2 regions of the Streptomyces sp. NPDC001634 genome follow, and region 1 is predicted to be linked to the other one. Evidence: riboswitches for the same ligand, from Rfam matches in the RefSeq annotation. Region 1 holds a riboswitch; the other holds the start of a gene.

What was found. A riboswitch is a leader RNA that binds a small molecule or an ion and turns the genes downstream of it on or off. The one in region 1 is predicted to bind glycine.
Region 2: linked by a shared signal. The riboswitch ahead of gcvT (glycine cleavage system aminomethyltransferase GcvT) and the one ahead of gcvP (aminomethyl-transferring glycine dehydrogenase) in region 1 are both predicted to bind glycine.

What each region holds. Positions count from the first base shown of each region.
Region 1 is NZ_JBEOZU010000058.1:5,419-14,924, forward strand. It holds gene ABT186_RS31300 (DUF881 domain-containing protein) at 1-251, shown strand, start outside; gene ABT186_RS31305 (zinc-ribbon and FHA domain-containing protein) at 313-1,185, shown strand; gene ftsR (transcriptional regulator FtsR) at 1,204-1,956, shown strand; gene ABT186_RS31315 (bifunctional nuclease family protein) at 2,040-2,513, shown strand; gene ABT186_RS31320 (MerR family transcriptional regulator) at 3,025-3,699, shown strand; gene ABT186_RS31325 (DNA polymerase IV) at 3,763-5,160, shown strand; gene ABT186_RS31330 (PRC-barrel domain-containing protein) at 5,990-6,361, opposite strand; glycine riboswitch at 6,488-6,583, shown strand; gene gcvP (aminomethyl-transferring glycine dehydrogenase) at 6,761-9,506, shown strand, end outside.
Region 2 is NZ_JBEOZU010000012.1:44,572-54,077, forward strand. It holds gene ABT186_RS10330 (RHS repeat-associated core domain-containing protein) at 1-2,138, shown strand, start outside; gene ABT186_RS10335 (hypothetical protein) at 2,143-2,457, shown strand; gene ABT186_RS10340 (L-serine ammonia-lyase) at 2,735-4,102, opposite strand; gene glyA (serine hydroxymethyltransferase) at 4,188-5,450, opposite strand; gene gcvH (glycine cleavage system protein GcvH) at 5,467-5,844, opposite strand; gene gcvT (glycine cleavage system aminomethyltransferase GcvT) at 5,951-7,069, opposite strand; glycine riboswitch at 7,219-7,318, opposite strand; gene ABT186_RS10360 (AAA family ATPase) at 7,459-8,163, shown strand; gene ABT186_RS10365 (enhanced serine sensitivity protein SseB) at 8,230-9,021, shown strand; gene ABT186_RS10370 (enhanced serine sensitivity protein SseB C-terminal domain-containing protein) at 9,212-9,506, shown strand, end outside.

The sequences.
Region 1 (9,506 bases):
TGGCCAGCACCTATCTGTCGGACTCCGGCAAGAGTGTGAGCGTGGACGGGAACAAGATCACCAAGCCCTACGTTTTCAAAGTGATCGGTAAGCCGCAGGACCTGGAGCCGGCGCTCAACATCCCTGGAGGCGTGGTGCAGACTCTTGAGAAGGAGCAGGCCACGGTCACCGTGGAGCGTTCGGCGAAGATCGTCGTCGACGCCTTGCGAGGGGCGAAGCGGCCTGACTACGCTCGGTCGTCCTCCCAGTGAACCGGGGGTGCATGGAGGCAGTCCGGCAGGGGCATGAGGTTGCGGGGGGTCGGCGCACCGAATGGGTGGTGCGTGGTGGAAACTGTCTGGTGGATACGGACGTTGTGAGGATGTCCGGGTCGGCCGGTGTATGCAGTCAGGGTTCGTCCTGCCCCACGGGCGGGTCTGTTTCGGTCAAGGGGAATCGCCCGTGAAGTTGTTTGCGAAGTTGTTCGGCAAGAGCGCGCGAGAGGGCAGCGACAACGCGACTGCCCGCCATCGCGCAGAACCGGGAGAAGCGGAGGGCCAGCGCCCCCTCTTCCGGGACCAGGTCGCTGGTCCGGGTGGTGACATTTCCGGAGGTCAGGGCGCGCCGTCTGTTGACCCTGGCGCGTCCGGCCGCATAGGTTTCGGGGACATGTCGGCCCTGGTGTGTACAAGGTGCGGTCACCGCAACGCGGAAAACAGCCGCTTCTGTTCCAACTGCGGTGCGCCGCTTCGAGCGGGGGCGGTTCCGGAGCGTGCGTCGGAGACGACGTCCACGATCTCGATCTCCGGGCTGGAGGCGTACGACGCGGAGGCCACCGGCCAGACACCGGTGCCGACGCTCTCCCCGGAGGCGCAGGCGGCCGTCGACGCGCTGCCGCTCGGCTCGGCGCTCCTGGTGGTGCGCCGCGGCCCCAACTCCGGTAGCCGCTTCCTGTTGGACAGCGACCTGACCACGGCGGGGCGCCATCCGCAGAGCGACATCTTCCTGGACGATGTGACGGTGTCGCGCCGCCATGTGGAGTTCCGCCGCAGTCCGGACGGCAGGTTCACGGTCGCCGACGTCGGCAGCCTCAACGGCACCTACGTCAACCGTGAGCGCATCGACCAGGTCGCGCTCAACAACGGCGACGAGGTGCAGATCGGCAAGTACCGGCTGGTCTTCTACGCGAGTCAGCGGGGCATCTGACCCGCCAGGGAAGGGGCCATGCTTCACACACCGAGCGGCGGTGCCGACAGCGGCACCGCCGCCGACGGTCGGCTGATGAGCATCGGCACGGTGCTGAACATGCTGCGCGAGGAATTCCCCGAAGTCACCATCTCCAAGATCCGTTTCCTGGAGTCCGAGGGGCTCATCGAGCCGCAGCGCACCCCTTCCGGCTACCGCAAGTTCAGCGTGCGCGACGTCGAGCGCCTCGGCCAGGTGCTGAGGATGCAGCGGGACCACTATCTGCCGCTGAAGGTCATCCGTGAGCACCTGGACGCCCTGGAGCGGGGCGAGGAGGTGCGTCTGCCCTCCCTGGGCCGTCCGCGCGACATGGGTGACGGAGAGCTGCTCGGAGATCTTCTGGGCGAGTCCGACACTCCCACGGCCGCGCGGATCGGCCGCGACGAGCTGCTGTCGGCGGCCGAGATCTGTATGGAGCAGCTCGAGGAGTGGGAGTCGTACGGGCTCGTCGTACCGCTGCCGGACGGAATGTACGACGCCGAGGCGGTCACCGTGGCCACTCTGGTGGCCGAACTGGGCCGGTACGGGATCGAGCCGCGCCATCTGCGGGTGATGAAGGCCGCCGCGGACCGCGAGGCGGGCCTGGTGGACCAGGTGGTGGCCCCGTTGCGGCTCCACCGCAATCCGCAGACCAGGGCGCACGCCGAGGCGCGTACGAAGGAGCTGGCCGGGCTCGCGGTGAAGCTGCATGCCGCGCTGGTGCAGTCCGCGCTGGGCGTGCGGCTGCCCTGAGCCGGGCGTTCGCCCTGGGCGGATCGGTCGGCCGTTCTGTGCCCGACTACCCAAACATCCCGGGCACGGCCTAGGGTTGCTGTGTGAACGAGCTCGATGTCGTAGGTGTCCGGGTCGAGATGCCCTCCAACCAACCGATCGTGCTCCTGCGTGAAGTGGGAGGCGACCGTTACCTCCCCATCTGGATCGGCCCCGGGGAGGCGACGGCGATTGCGTTCGCCCAGCAGGGCATGGCCCCCGCGCGACCGCTGACCCACGACCTGTTCAAGGACGTGCTGGAGGCTGTCGGCCAGGAGCTCACGGAAGTACGCATCACGGATCTGCGTGAAGGCGTCTTCTACGCGGAGCTGGTCTTCGCCAGCGGCGTCGAGGTGAGCGCCCGGCCGTCCGACGCCATAGCGCTGGCGCTGCGCACCGGAACGCCGATCTACGGCAGTGACGGGGTGCTCGACGACGCGGGAATCGCCATCCCGGACGAGCAGGAGGACGAGGTCGAGAAGTTCCGCGAGTTCCTCGACCAGATCTCGCCGGAGGACTTCGGCACCAGCAGCCAGTGATCGGCCCCCGTGCGGTCCCTTCGGGGCCTGAGCCGGGCGGGCTGCGCCGACGCCTCGGTGATGCCGCGCGTGTGCGGGCCCGTCGGGCGTGAGCCGACGGGCGTGGCCCGGGGCGCGGGAGGCTTGTGCCCCTAGCGGACTGCGGGGCGGAACCGACCAAGTAAGGAGTGTCGGGTCTCAAGGGCATGTCGTTGCCAGGTGCGGGCCGCTCCGGCTGGTTCGGCACGGAGACCGGAACCGGGGCGGCGGTCCTGCTGGGAAGAGGTCCGGCGGGCTGCGGATCCCGGCAGGTCAGAGCGGAGCGAGCGGCTCCGCTCGGCGCGGCGAGGGTGGGCGTCGGTGACGCATCCCGCGATCCATGGCTAGAGCATTCGGCTAGCCTTTCCCCGCGGGAGGGCACGGGAAACCACTCCTAGGGTGATTATCACTCGGCGTGCCGAGTGTGGCGATCGTTGACGCACCCCTGGTGACTGCCTACCGTCGAGAAGGCAGGTCAAGGACGGAGGTCGGCGTGAGAAGCAGCGGCGGCGGTACGGCTGGGGGTGCTCCCGGACACAGTCTGGGAGAGAATGGCCCGTACCCTTCCCCAAGCTCTCGGCTTCGCTCGAGCAGGGGGTACCCCCATCCCGGCAGCGCGGCCGGCTCCGCCACTCAGCGGCCGATGGCCGTGCCGGGCGACGGAGGGGCGGCTTCCGAGCACATCGGCTATCGCGGTCCCACGGCGTGTGCCGCCGCGGGAATCACCTACCGGCAGCTGGACTACTGGGCCAGGACGGGTCTCGTCGAACCGAGCGTGCGTCCCGCCTACGGGTCGGGAACGCAGCGGCTGTACAGCTTCCGGGACGTCGTCGTCCTGAAGATCGTCAAACGGTTCCTCGACACCGGTGTGTCGCTGCAGAACATCCGTAGCGCCGTCCAGCACCTCAGGGAGCGCGGATTCTGCGATCTGGAGCGGATGACGCTGATGAGCGACGGTGCGACGGTCTACGAGTGCACGTCGCCGGACGAGGTCCATGCGCTGCTGCAGGGCGGGCAGGGCATCTTCGGTATCGCCGTGGGCGTGGTGTGGCGGGACGTGGAGAACGCGCTGTCGCAGCTGCACGGGGAGCGCGTCGACACGGGTGAGACCATCGTCGGCCACAATCCGGCGGACGAACTGGCGCGGCGGCGCAACCGGGCCGTCTGAGCGTCTGAGGTTGCTGTCCGTGTCCGGGCTGCATTGTCAGTGGCGTAGGGCAGCATCGGAGATGTGAGAACCGCGCCCACCATCCTGCATCTCGACATGGATGCCTTCTACGCCTCGGCGGAGCAGGCATCCAAGCCGAGCTTGCGCGGAAAGGCCGTCATCGTGGGCGGGCTCGGACCGCGCGGGGTGGTGGCCACGGCGTCGTACGAGGCACGGGTCTTCGGGGTGCACTCGGCGATGCCCATGGCGCAGGCGCGCCGGCTCGCGCCGAACGCCGCGTATCTGGTGCCGCGCTTCGGGTTCTACCGGGAGATCAGCGAGCAGGTGATGGGGCTGCTGAGGGCCCTGTCGCCGCTCGTGGAGCCGCTGAGCCTGGACGAGGCGTTCGTGGACCTGGAGGCAGGGGGAACGGCCTGGGACGAGGAGTCGGCGCGGCTGACCGGGGTGAAGCTGCGCGCGGACATCCGGGCCGTCACCGGGCTGACGGGCTCGGTGGGGCTCGCCGCCTCCAAGATGCTCGCGAAGATCGCCTCCGAGCAGGCCAAGCCGGACGGGCTGGTGCTGATACGGCCGGGCACCGAGCGCGCGATGCTCGGGCCGATGTCCGTGCGCACGCTTCCGGGGGTCGGCCCCGCCACGGGGGACCATCTGCGGCGGGCCGGGATCACCACGGTCGACGAGATCGCCGAAGCGGGCGAGGACGAGCTCGTACGGCTGCTGGGCAAGGCCCACGGGCATGCGCTGTACGCCATGGCGCTGGCCCACGACGAGCGGCCGGTGGTCGCCGAGCGGGAAGCCAAGTCGGTGTCGGTCGAGGACACGTACGACGTGGACATCCATGACCGGGTCCGGGTCGGCCTGGAGGTGCAGCGGCTCGCGGACCGGTGTGTGCGGCGGCTGCGGGAGGCGGGGCTGTCGGGGCGGACCATCGTGCTGAAGGTACGGAGGTACGACTTCTCGACGCTGACCCGGTCCGAGACGCTGCGTGGGCCCACGGACGACCCGGCGGTGGTGCGGGAGGCCGCGGCGCGGCTGCTGGAGGCCGTGGACACCACGGGTGGGGTACGGCTGCTCGGCGTCGGCGTCAGCGGACTCGCCGACTACACACAGGAGGACCTCTTCGCCCAGGCGCACCTGGCCGCAGGGGAGGGCGTGGCGGAGGAGCATCCGGAGGCGGACGCGGCGGACGAGCCCGGCGAGGACAAGGCGGGGGTGCCGGCCGAGCGGGTCTGGCGTGCGGGGCACGACGTCCGGCACACCGAGTACGGGCACGGATGGGTGCAGGGCAGCGGGCTTGGCAGGGTGACGGTACGGTTCGAGACACCCGACTCGGAGCCGGGGCGGGTCCGCACGTTCCGCATCGACGACTCCCATCTGGAGCCGGCGGATCCCCTGCCCCTGGTACCCCGAAGACCCGAGGCCACGGACCCGCGGCCGACTCCGACGGCCACCCGGACGTGACAGCGCCGCCGGTGGTCCGGAGCGGGGGAGCCTGGTGCTGTGGAGGCTCGTCGGTTTCGGGTGGTGAGCGGGCGGTGTGGGCCTGGATCTGTGTGTCGGCGGTCCGAAGGCCCGGTGTCGCGGGGTTGCGGGCGGCCGCGGACGGGCCGGGGTCTGCTGGTGCGGCTGGTGGTCTGGAGCGGGGGAGCCCGGTGCTGTGGAGGCTCGTCGGTCTCGGGTGGTGAGCGGGCGGTGTGGGCCTGGATCTGTGTGTCGGCGGCCCATGCGGCGGTCGTGTGCGGCCGTCGGCGGGCGCTGGGGTCTGCTTGTACCGCAAGTGGTGTCGAGGCGGGAGCCCGAGCTGCGGAAGTGCGGGCGCTGGGGTGTGCTTGTGCCGCAAGTGGTGTCGAGGCGGGAGCCCGAGCTGCGGAAGCTTGCGGTCTCGGGCTGCGAGCCGGGCGGTGCGAGCCTGGATCTGCCCGTTGGAAGTCCGAAGGCGCGAGGCCGCGGGGTCGTGGGCGACCGCCGACGGCCGCCGGGGCCTGCGGGCGCCGCCGGTGGTCCGGAGCCGGGGAGAGCCCGTAGCTGCGAAGCTCGGCAGTCTCGGGCTGTGAGCCGGGTTGCGCGAGCCCGGAACCCGCACCTTGGTCGCCCGGCGAAACGAAAGGCAGGCCAGTGGCGTGGCCAGGAACCCCGCAGCTTGACGGCCCGCCCCGCCATGCGCGCTGCCCCGAAGTCCGAAGGGCCGGAACCGGGAGCTCAGGCCCGGGGCTCCCGGACTCTCCGGCTCGGTCCGAGGCGTCTCCCCGGTGCCGAGCCGGGTGCCGGGCCGGGGCGGGTAGAGGCGGGCTCAGGTCTCGTCCGACCCCGCGAGATGGCCGAAGTCCCGGTCCGGTGGTGCGGGCGGGGCGGCCACGTCGAGGCCGTAGTGGTGGTAGAGCTGCAGTTCCTGTTCGGGGGAGAGATGGCGTCCGACACCGAAGTCGGGGGCGTCCTTGATCAGGGTGCGTTCGAATGGGACGTACAGCGCGCCCTCGACCAGCTCGCTGGGCTCCAGCGGAACAAACGCGTCCCTGCTGAACAGGCCCGTTCGTATGGCCGCCCACTCCGGCACACCGGTCGCATCGTCGAGGTAGACCTCGTCGACCGTGCCGATCTTGTTGCCATTGCGGTCGAACGCCTTGCGGCCGATCAGATTCCGCGGATCGATATCGGTCTTCACGGTCCCTCCAACTGGTCGCAACTCATCCGTAAGCACTACAAAAGAGCACATTCAGGCATGTGGCCACTCGAAGGTCCACTCCAAGGTTGCGGTGTTGTCCCCGCTGGTAGTCTGGCAAGCGGCTGTAGACCCCGTGCGGGAGAGTCCTCCGGAGCGATCCGGAGGCGCCGAAGGAGCAAACCCTCCCCGGAATCTCTCAGGCACACGTACCGCACGGACGAGGTCACTCTGGAAAGCAGGGCGGGTGTCGACGGCTTCCGCTCTCACCGACGGTGAAAGCCGGACCGCCTTCGGACGGACCGGTGAAGCTCTCAGGTTGAGATGACAGAGGGGGAGGCCGTCGGGGTACCCGCGCCGTGGTGCCCCTGGAAGGTCGCGTCAGACCAGGAGGCCTCCGCAATGACCGCCCACCGCATTCCGCTCTCCGATCTCGAACAGGGCACGCCCTTCGAGCAGCGCCACATCGGGCCCGACCCGGAGGCGCGGGCCAAGATGCTCGCGCAGGTCGGCTATGGCTCGCTCGACGAGCTCACGGCCGCCGCCGTCCCGGATGTGATCAAGAACGCCGACGCCCTGGACCTGCCGGGCGCGCGCACCGAGGCCGAGGTGCTTGCCGAGCTGCGCTCCCTCGCCGACCGCAACCAGGTCCTCGATTCGATGATCGGGCTCGGGTACTACGGCACCTTCACGCCGCCCGTCATTCTGCGCAACGTCATGGAGAACCCCGCCTGGTACACGGCCTACACGCCGTACCAGCCGGAGATCTCCCAGGGCCGGCTCGAAGCCCTGCTGAACTTCCAGACCATGGTCGCCGACCTCACCGGCCTGCCGACCTCCGGTGCCTCGCTGCTCGACGAGGGCACGGCCGCCGCCGAGGCCATGGCGCTGTCCCGGCGCATGGGCAAGAACAAGAAGGGCCTGTTCCTGGTCGACGCGGACACGCTGCCGCAGACCATCGCAGTGATCGAGACCCGTGCCGAGCCGACCGGCGTCGAGGTCGTCGTCGCCGACCTCAGCGACGGCATCCCGGCCGAGGTGGCCGAGCGGGAGATCAACGGCGTACTGATCCAGTACCCGGGCGCCTCCGGTGCCGTACGCGACATCAAGCCCGTGATCGAGCAGGCCCATGAGCTGGGCGCGCTCGTCACCGTCGCCGCCGACCTGCTCGCCCTCACGCTGCTCACCTCGCCCGGCGAGCTGGGCGCGGACATCGCCGTGGGCACGACACAGCGCTTCGGTGTGCCGATGGGCTTCGGCGGGCCGCACGCCGGATACATGGCGGTGCACGAGAAGTTCGCACGCAGCCTGCCCGGTCGGCTCGTCGGCGTCTCCGTGGACGCGGACGGCCACAAGGCGTACCGGCTCGCCCTGCAGACGCGGGAGCAGCACATCCGCCGCGAGAAGGCGACGAGCAACATCTGCACCGCCCAGGTGCTGCTCGCCGTGATGGCCGGAATGTACGCCGTCTACCACGGCCCCGAGGGTCTGCGGACCATCGCGCGGCGTACGCACCGGTACGCCGCGATCCTGGCCGCGGGTCTCACGGCGGGCGGGGTCGAGGTCGTCCACGGCGACTACTTCGACACGCTGACCGTGCGGGTGCCGGGCCGGGCCGACACGGTCGTCGCCGCGGCGCGCGAGCGCGGGGTCAATCTGCGCTTCGTCGACGCCGACCATGTGTCGATCGCCTGCGACGAGACGACCAGGCGGGCCCAGCTGGGCGCCGTCTGGACCGCGTTCGGCGTCGAGGGCGACGTGGAGGCGCTGGACGCCAGCACCGAGGACGCGCTCCCGGACGCCCTGCTGCGCACCGACGACTACCTCACGCACCCCGTCTTCCACGCGCACCGCTCCGAGACCGCGATGCTGCGCTATCTGCGCAGGCTGGCCGACCGTGACTACGCGCTCGACCGCGGCATGATCCCGCTGGGCTCCTGCACGATGAAGCTCAACGCGACCACGGAGATGGAGCCGGTCACCTGGCCCGAGTTCGGGCAGCTGCACCCCTTCGCGCCCGCCGAGCAGGCCCAGGGCTATCTCACGCTCATCCGCGAGCTGGAGGAACGTCTCGCCGAGGTCACCGGCTACGACAAGGTCTCCCTCCAGCCCAACGCCGGCTCCCAGGGTGAGCTGGCTGGTCTGCTCGCCGTCCGTGGCTACCACCGCGCCAACGGCGACGACCAGCGCACCGTCTGTCTCATCCCGTCCTCCGCGCACGGCACCAACGCCGCCAGCGCCGTCATGGCCGGTATGAAGGTCGTCGTGGTGAAGACCGCCGACGACGGAGAGATCGACGTCGAGGACCTGCGGGCAAAGATCGAGCAGTACCGCGACGAGCTGTCGGTGCTGATGATCACGTACCCGTCCACGCACGGCGTGTTCGAGGAGCACGTCGCCGACATCTGCGCCCAGGTGCACGAGGCGGGCGGCCAGGTCTACGTCGACGGCGCCAACCTCAACGCGCTGGTCGGCCTCGCCAAGCCGGGTCACTTCGGCGGAGACGTCTCGCACCTCAACCTGCACAAGACGTTCTGCATCCCGCACGGCGGCGGCGGTCCGGGTGTCGGCCCGGTCGGTGTGCGCGCGCACCTGGCGCCGTACCTGCCGAACCACCCGCTGCAGCCCGCGGCGGGCCCGGAGACGGGCGTGGGCCCGATCTCGGCCGCTCCGTGGGGCTCGGCGGGCATCCTGCCGATCTCGTGGGCGTACGTCCGGCTCATGGGCGGCGAGGGCCTCAAGCGCGCCACGCAGGTGGCCGTGCTGTCCGCCAACTACGTCGCCAAGCGTCTGGAGCCGCACTACCCGGTGCTCTACACCGGCCCGGGCGGCCTGGTCGCGCACGAGTGCATCATCGACCTGCGGCCGCTGACCAAGGCGACCGGCGTGAGCGTCGACGACGTCGCCAAGCGGCTGATCGACTACGGCTTCCACGCGCCGACGATGTCGTTCCCGGTGGCCGGCACGCTGATGATCGAGCCGACCGAGTCCGAGGACCTCACCGAACTCGACCGGTTCTGCGACGCGATGATCGCCATCCGCGCCGAGATCGAGAAGGTCGGTTCGGGCGCGTGGCCCGCCGACGACAACCCGCTGGGGAACGCACCGCACACCGCCGCGGCGCTCGGCGGGGAGTGGCAGCACGCCT
Region 2 (9,506 bases), on a different contig from region 1:
ACCTCGACGGCACCCAGCAGTACATCTCCGAACCCGCCGCCGGCGGCCTTGCCGCCGAAACCGTCAACACCGGCTACAACACCGTCGGCCTGCCCACCACCGTCTCCGGTGCCAGCGACTACCTCCTCGGTGCCGCCTACTCCGCCACCGGTCAGACCCAACAGCTCACCCTGGGCACCTCCTCGGCCGCCGGCACCAAGAAGGCCTACATCACCAACACCTGGGATGAAGGCACCGACCGGCTCAATCAGTCGGCCGTCACCGACCAGACCCACGGCTACGAACTGCAGGAACTGAACTACGCCTACGACGACGCCGGCAACGTCACCTCCATCACCGACCCCACCACCCTCGGCGGCACGAGCAAAGCGGACAACCAGTGCTTCGCCTACGACGGATACCAACGCCTGACCGAGGCCTGGACGCCGTCCACCACCGACTGCTCCACCTCCGGCCGCACCACGGCGAACCTCGCCGGCGCCGCCCCGTACTGGAGCTCGTACTCCTACACCGACAGCGGCCTGCGCAACAGGGAGACCGCCCACACGTCAGGCGGTGACACCACCAAGGTCTACTGCTACGACGCAACGCGACCTCACGCATTGACCACAACCACCACGGCATCGTCGTGCACGGGGGTCACCGCCACCTACGCCTACGACGCAATCGGCAACACCACAGGCCGACCCAATGGCACCGACACCCAGACCCTCACCTGGAACCCCGAGGGCCGGCTCGACACCCTCACCGAAAAGACCGGCTCCGGAACCACAAAAAGCACGACGAGCCACATCTACGACGCCGACGGCAACCTGCTGATCAGTCGTAACAACACCGGAGAGAGCGTCCTTTACCTCGACGGCGGCACCGAGGTCCACCTCGACACTTCCACCTCGACCGCCAAGTACTGGGCCGATCGGTACTACGCCGCCGCTGGTTCCACCATCGCCCTGCGCAGCAACAAACCCGGCACTCCGACAGTGACCTGGCTCGCCGCCGACCAGCACGGCACCGGCACCCTCGCCGTCGATGCCGCCACCCAGGCCGTCACCAAGCGCTACACGACACCCTTCGGGGCTCCGCGCACCGGCGGCACCGGCACCTGGCCCGACGACAAGGCCTTCCTGGGCAAACCCGCAGACCCCACCACCGGCCTCACCCACCTCGGCGCCCGCGAATACGACACGAACACCGGCCGTTTCATCAGCGTCGACCCGCTCCTCGACACAGGCGACGCCCAATCCCTCAACGGTTACACCTACGCCGACGACAACCCCACGACGGGCAGCGACCCCACCGGCCTGCGCGACTGCGGCGAAACCGAATACTGCGGCAAGGGCAGCAGACCCAACCTGGAATACGGAACTGCCGCCAGTGCCGACGCCAAGGACATTCTCCCCAACGGCAAGCACGTCAAGGTGGGCGGCGGCACCGGCAGCGCCCCGGCAAGCGATCCGGTCACGATTGCCCCTGTCCCGCCGCGTCAGTTCGACGAAGAGGCGAAACACGCGTGGCTCGACGCGCTCCACATGGTCGACAAGCAGAACCGGATGACCGACACCGACGACATGTGGGACGCCCGTAACGGAATTCACCTGGCGAGTGAGACATTCTGGGAGGTCTTCTGTCGCGAGGCCCCCGGATCCTGCCCCAAGAGCCGGCCCGACGCGCACAACTCCACCGACTTCGGGTACTTCCCGATGGTTTCGCCGGACTCGTCGGGAGAATCTCTCAAAGACGTTCTGCGTGGTGGCCCCGCGGCGGCAGCTGCCGGAATCTGGTACAGAAATCTGCGCCCCGACGAGGATCCGGCAGAGGGCCTGTTCGCCAAGAATGTCGACGGCGACTACACCATTAACGTGCAGATCGGTCAGGGGACCCGGGTACGGACCCAGTGGATTTCGGTGACGAAGAGCTGGGATGTGATCAAGAAGTGGCGACAGCCCGGTCAACGGGTCGCTATCATCGACGGAGACAAAGTCGAGGCGCGGCTGGTCGACCTCACTACCCCGGAAAACAGGGCAAGGTACCTGAGGGGATTTCGTTCGCTCAACAACGCGCAATCATCGCAAGAGGCCCTGGTCGAGAGATACATAAACCCGAGCGCCGTAATCGGACTGGTCGAAGATGAGGAATAATCCAGTGCATGAGGAACTCGTGTCGCAACTTGACGACGCGGCCGAGGCGTTCATCGGTCCCCTGCGCCTGAACGACGGCTTCGATCAGCTTGCGCTGGACGAGCTGTGCAGGCGGATCGACCAGTTCGGGCATCAGTGGCGGACATCCGAAGTCATCCCGAAATCGGTTGCTCTCCTCCTCTCGGAGCTGTACCCGGCGATTTCCGCCTGCGCCGACCTCTACTCGGGGGACGAGCGGCAGAGAATGATCGAGGCTGCTGTGCTGGTCGGAGAAAGGGTCACCATTGCATTGGATCCCGCGGGCGAGCCCGAGGCGTGAGGGCTTGCGCCTCACCGACATCGAGCACCTGGAGTCCGCCCTGTAGGCGTCCCGAACACGACGAGCCCCGGACCAGTCATCCGGGGCTCGCTGGGGAATCCGGGCCCCGCACCCTGAGGCAGGGTGCGGGGCCCGCCCGGGAGTGTCAGAGGGAGCACACAGGTTTCCACGCCTGACCCAGGGGCATTCCGGGGATCTGCCGTCGCGTAAGCACGAAGGCCAACGAAGGCCCTGACAGCGCCGAAAGACACGAACGCGCTGGTCAGGGCCTGTTTCTTCAGCACTCGATGATGTTCACCGCGAGCCCGCCCCGCGCCGTCTCCTTGTACTTCACGCTCATGTCCGCGCCGGTCTCCTTCATGGTCTTGATGACCTTGTCGAGGGAGACCTTGTGGGAGCCGTCGCCGCGCATCGCCATCCGGGCGGCCGTGACCGCCTTCACCGCGGCCATGCCGTTGCGCTCGATGCACGGGATCTGGACGAGGCCGCCGACCGGGTCGCAGGTCAGGCCGAGATTGTGCTCCATGCCGATCTCGGCCGCGTTCTCGACCTGTTCGGGGGTGCCGCCCAGCACCTCCGCGAGCGCGCCCGCCGCCATGGAGCAGGCCGAGCCGACCTCGCCCTGACAGCCGACCTCGGCGCCGGAGATGGACGCGTTCTCCTTGAAGAGCATGCCGATCGCGCCCGCGGCGAGCAGGAAGCGGACCACTCCGTCCTCGTCGGCGCCCGGGACGAAGTTGATGTAGTAGTGCAGGGCCGCCGGGATGATGCCCGCGGCGCCGTTCGTCGGGGCGGTGACCACACGGCCCCCCGCCGCGTTCTCCTCGTTCACGGCCATCGCGTAGAGCGTGATCCACTCCATCGAGCGGCCCAGCGGGTCGCCCTCGGCACGCAGCTGGCGCGCCGTGACGGCCGCACGCCGGCGCACCTTCAGGCCGCCCGGCAGGATGCCCTCGCGGGACATGCCGCGCGACACGCACGCCTGCATGACCCGCCAGATCTCCAGCAGGCCCTCGCGGATCTCGTCCTCGGTCCGCCAGGCCCGCTCGTTCTCCAGCATCAGCGAGGAGATCGACAGGCCGGTCTCCTTGGTCAGGCGCAGCAGCTCGTCGCCCGTGCGGAACGGGTACTTCAGGGGCGTGTCGTCGAGCTTGATGCGGTCCTCGCCGACCGCGTCCTCGTCGACGACGAATCCGCCGCCCACCGAGTAGTACGTCTTCGACAGCAGCTCGGCCCCGGAGGCGTCGTACGCCCACAGGGTCATCCCGTTGGCGTGGTACGGGAGCGCCTTGCGGCGGTGCAGGACCAGGTCGTCGTCGAAGGAGAACGCGATCTCGTGCTCGCCGAGCAGCCGGATCCGGCCCGAGGACTTGATGTCCTCCACCCGCTGGTCGGCGGTCTCCACGTCCACCGTGCGCGGTGAGGCGCCCTCGAGCCCGAGCAGCACCGCCTTGGGCGTGCCATGGCCGTGGCCGGTGGCACCGAGCGAGCCGTACAGCTCCGCCCGTATGGACGCGACCGGTTCCAGCAGCTCCTCGTTGCGCAGCCGGCGGGCGAACATGTGCGCCGCGCGCATCGGGCCCACCGTATGGGAGCTGGACGGGCCGATGCCGATCGAGAACAGGTCGAAGACCGAGATGGCCACGGTGACTCCTCAATGACGGGGGGCGGGGGTGGGCACCGCGCTCAGCTGATGAGTGTGCTCCCAGTGTGCGCGGTGCCCGGGGGACTTACTTGGTGAGACCCGGGTACAGCGGGTGCTTGTCGGCCAGGGCCTTCACCCGGGCCTTCAGGGCCTCCGCGTCGTACGACGGCTTGAGCACCTCCGCGATCACGTCCGCGACCTCGGCGAAGTCCTCGGCCGTGAAGCCGCGGGTCGCCAGGGCGGGCGTACCGATCCGCAGGCCCGAGGTGACCATCGGCGGGCGAGGGTCGTTCGGGACGGCGTTGCGGTTGACCGTGATGCCCACCTCGTGGAGGCGGTCCTCGGCCTGCTGTCCGTCCAGCTCGGAGTTGCGGAGGTCGACCAGGACGAGGTGTACGTCGGTGCCGCCGGACAGGACGTCCACGCCCACGGACTTGACGTCGTCCCTCACCAGACGCTCGGCAAGGATCTTCGCGCCCTCCACCGTCCGGCGCTGGCGCTCCTTGAAGTCCTCGCTCGCCGCGATCTTGAAGGCGACCGCCTTCGCCGCGATCACATGCTCCAGTGGACCGCCCTGCTGACCCGGGAAGACCGCCGAGTTGATCTTCTTGGCCAGCTCGGCCGTCGACAGGATCACGCCACCGCGCGGGCCGCCCAGCGTCTTGTGGGTCGTGGTGGTGACCACGTGGGCGTGCGGGACCGGGTTCGGGTGCAGGCCCGCCGCCACCAGACCGGCGAAGTGCGCCATGTCGACCATGAGGTAGGCGCCGACCTCGTCCGCGATCCGGCGGAAGGCGGCGAAGTCCAGCTGCCGCGGGTACGCCGACCAGCCCGCGACGATCAGCTTCGGCCGGGACTCCTTGGCCAGGCGTTCCACCTCGGTCATGTCGACGACACCGTGGTCGCCGACGTGGTAGGCGACCACGTTGTAGAGCTTGCCGGAGAAGTTGATCTTCATTCCGTGGGTCAGGTGCCCGCCGTGGGCGAGGTTCAGACCCATGATCGTGTCGCCTGGCTGCAGCAGCGCGAACATCGCGGCCGCGTTCGCCTGGGCGCCCGAGTGCGGCTGCACATTGGCGTGCTCGGCGCCGAAGAGCTCCTTGATGCGGTCGATGGCGATCTGCTCGACCACGTCGACGTGCTCACAGCCACCGTAGTACCGGCGGCCCGGGTAGCCCTCGGCGTACTTGTTGGTGAGGACCGAGCCCTGGGCCTCCATGACCGCCACCGGGGCGAAGTTCTCGGAGGCGATCATTTCGAGGGTGGACTGCTGGCGGTGCAGCTCGGCATCGACGGCGGCGGCGACGTCCGGGTCGAGCTCGTGCAGGGGTGTGTTCAGAAGCGACATGAGTGGCTACGACTCCTCAGCCGGCGATGTGGGTGTCGTACTCGTCCGCGGAGAGCAGGTCGGCCGGCTCCTCCGCGACACGTACCTTGAACAGCCACCCGCCCTCGAACGGGGCGGAGTTCACGAGCGACGGGTCGTTGACCACGTCCTCGTTGATCTCCGTGACCTCGCCGGTGACCGGGGAGTAGAGGTCGCTGACCGACTTGGTCGACTCCAGCTCACCGCAGGTCTCGCCCGCGGTCACCGTGTCACCGACCTCCGGGAGCTGGACGAACACGACATCGCCGAGAGCGTTGGACGCGTGTTCCGTGATGCCGACCGTCGAGACGCCGTCCTCGGCGGCCGACAGCCACTCGTGCTCCTTGCTGTAGCGCAGCTGCTGGGGGTTGCTCATGACCTGAATTCTCCTGTACGCGGGGAGTGGTGATGAATGGGGGACTGCTGGAGACGCTCGTGAAGAGGGCGGACATGCGCGCTGTCACGTCCGCCGCGCTCAGTCTCTACTTCTGACGCTTGTAGAACGGCAGTGCCACGACCTCGTAGGGCTCGTGGCTGCCTCGGATGTCCACCCCGACCCCGGGCGTGCCCGGCGCGGAGTGCGCGGCGTCGACGTACGCCATCGCGATCGGCTTGCCCAGCGTGGGGGAGGGGGCGCCGGAGGTGACCTCGCCGATCACCTCGCCGCCGGAGACGACCGCGTACCCGGCCCGCGGGACGCGCCGGCCCTCGGCGACCAGGCCGACGAGGACGCGCGGCGGGTTCTTCTCGGCGCGCTCGGCGGCCTCCTGCAGGGCCGCACGCCCCACGAAGTCGCCCTCCTTCTCGAACTTGACCACCCGGCCGAGCCCGGCGTCGAACGGCGTCAGAGAAGTGCTGAGCTCGTGCCCGTACAGCGGCATGCCCGCCTCCAGGCGCAGCGTGTCCCGGCAGGACAGCCCGCAGGGGACGAGACCGACGGGGGCGCCCGCCTCGGTCAGCGCCTGCCACAGCTTCTCGGCGTCGGACGGGGCCACGAACAGTTCGAAGCCGTCCTCGCCGGTGTAGCCGGTGCGTGCGATGAGCGCCGGGACGCCCGCGACCGTGCCGGGCAGGCCCGCGTAGTACTTGAGGCCGTCCAGATCGGCGTCCGTGAGGGACTTCAGAATGCCGGGGGACTCGGGGCCCTGGACGGCGATCAGCGCGTAGTTGTCCCGGTCGTCGCGCACCTCGGCGTCGAAGCCGGCGGACCGCTCGGCAAGCGCGTCGAGCACCACCTGGGCGTTGGAGGCGTTGGCGACGACCAGGTACTCCTGCTCCCCGAGCCGGTACACGATCAGGTCGTCGAGGATGCCGCCGTCCGCCCGGCAGATCATGGTGTAGCGGGCGCGGCCGACGTCGACGGAGGCGATGTTGCCGACCAGGGCGTGGTTCAGGAGCCGGTCGGCCTGGGGCCCGGTCACCGTGATCTCGCCCATGTGGGAGAGGTCGAAGAGTCCTGCCCGGGTACGGACGGCGACGTGCTCGTCCCGCTCGGAGCCGTACCGCAGGGGCATGTCCCAGCCGGCGAAGTCGGTCATTGTCGCGCCGAGCGAACGATGCAGGGCATCGAGCGCGGTATGACGCAGGGGGCTACTGCTCATCGGTTGTGCTCCCAGGACAGGACGGGCGAGGTCGTTCCTCCCCATCTGTCATCGGAACCTGAGAGGTTCGCCATGACTCCGCGCGGCGGATCATCACGGCTTGCACCTTGGGTGGAGCCACTGACCAGCGGCTCGCTTTTCAGATGTGCCTCGCCCGCGCGGTATCAGGGGCCTGAGAGATTCAAGGGAGGGACTTGCTCCTTCGGCGCCCGGGTACACGCGTACCCGGAACTCTCCCGCGCGGATTCAAGCGGCCGGTATGCAGTTGGCGCGCACATCATTGCACGCCTCGCCCGATCGTGGCAGGCCGCCTCTGTAACCGGGTTGTGGCGGTTCGAGTACGGAAACGAGAGACACCGCGCATTACCTTCTCTTTACACTCGACGGGGATGGGACTTCCTGACCCCAAGGGGAGGACGATCACGGTGAACAGGACCACGGTGTACGCCACGACCTCGGCCGTTGCGCTGCCCAAGCAGCCCACAGCCCCGGCCCGGCAGGCCTGCGGACCGCTGCGGGCGGGAGTGGTGCGTGATCTTCGCGACCGCGCGGGCCGCAGCCCGCACGGGCTCACCTTCGGCGCGAGCGACGTCGTCGTGGTGACCGGCCTGCCCGGCAGCGGCAAGTCCACGCTCATACGGCGCGCCGTGCGGGGCGTCCGCGTCGACTCCCAGGACACCCGCGACCGCTGGGACACCCGCCTGGCCCGCTTCCTGCCGTACGCGGTCTACCGCCCCCTTGTCCGCCTCGCGCACTACGCGGGCCTGCGCCGCGCGGTGCGCACCGGCACGGGAGTCGTCGTGCACGACTGCGGTACGCAGTCCTGGGTGCGCACCTGGCTGGCCCGTCAGGCCCGCCGCCGCGGCGGCACGCTCCATCTGCTCCTGCTCGACGTCACCCCGGACACGGCCCTGGCGGGCCAGCACGAGCGCGGCCGCGGCGTGTCGCGTTACGCGTTCCTCAGGCACCGCAGAGCCACCCGACACCTGCTGCGGTCCGTCGAGCGCGGCGATCTGCCGGAGGGCTGCGGCTCGGCGGTGCTGCTGGACCGGGACGCGGCGGACGTTCTGCGCCGGATCGACTTCGCATGCTGACCGCTCATGCCCGTACACCCATTAGCCTTTCAGCCACAGCAGTGGTTCTCAGCAGGCGGTAGGCAGATGGACTTCCCGGCGGACCTTCCCTTGGACTTCCCCGCACAGGCGCACCCCCATTCGCACGGCGGATGGCCGGGCAACGAGCTGGAGGAGGCGCTCTCAGCCTCCATCGGCATCCCCTCGGCCGGAGCCCGGATCGTCGAGGTCCTCGGCCGCAGCTTTCTCTGGGTGCCACTGCCCAACGGCGGCGGCCCGCACAGCGGCCCCCTCGACCTGCCCACGCTGGAGATCGAGGGCCAGGCGTACGTCCCGGTCTTCAGCTCGGAGGAGCAGTTCCGCCAGGTCGTGGGGAACCACATGTCGTACACGATCGCGCCCGCCGTGGAGTTCGCCCGCGGGCTGCCCCCGCAGGTCGGTATCGCGGTCAACCCGGACGGCGTGGTCGGCGTGCCGCTGCCGCCGGACGCGGTGGCCGAGCTGTGCGTGGCCGGGCGCACCGCGCTCGACGGGCCCGCGAGCGGCGGCCGTGTCCGCCTGTTCGAACCCGACTGGCAGGACGACCCGGTGGACTTTCTCGCCGCCGCGTCCGCCGAGTTCGCGGCGACCGGAGTGGTGCTCACCGCGCGCCGCTGCCTGGCCGCGATCGAGACCGCGGACCCGGTGATGTTCGTCGGCGTGGAACTGTCCGAGTGGGAGGGTGACCTCCGTGCCCTCCCCATGGAGGCCCTGGGCCGGGCTCTGGGCAAGGTCGCGGTGGAGTGGCCGGTGAACCTGGTACTCCTGGACGTGGCCCAGGACCCGGTGGGGGACTGGATGAGGGAAAGGGTCCGGCCTTTCTATCAGTACGGTCACTGAAGCGAGCCCCTGAAGGGGCGCGGGAACTGCGCGACCAGCCACGATGCGCCGGCACCCGTCGGACGGCAGCGAGCCCCGAGCCCGTAGGCGCTTAAGCTGGTTTCATATGCGGGGCGAGTCTTCAGCGAAGGGGCGGTAAAGGGTGAGCGGGGCGAGCGCGAGCGGCACCGCGGCCGGGCAGGTCGAGCACATGCTGCGCCAGGTGACGCCCGGGCGTTACGACGCCTACGAGTCGCTCCTGCGCGCGCTCGCGACCCCCTCGTCCGGCCAGGTCTGGATGCTGCTGTGGCACGGCCAGGCCGGCTCGCCCGACGCCCAGTACGGAAACATGGAGGTGGACGGCTACGGCTACGCGCCCTGCGTCACCTCCGCCCAGGAACTCTCGGCCAGCGGCTGGAACCGTTCGTACGAGGTCGTCGACGGGCTCGACGTGGCCCGCACCCTCTACCCGGACCACTACGGCCTGTGGCTGAACCCGCACGCGC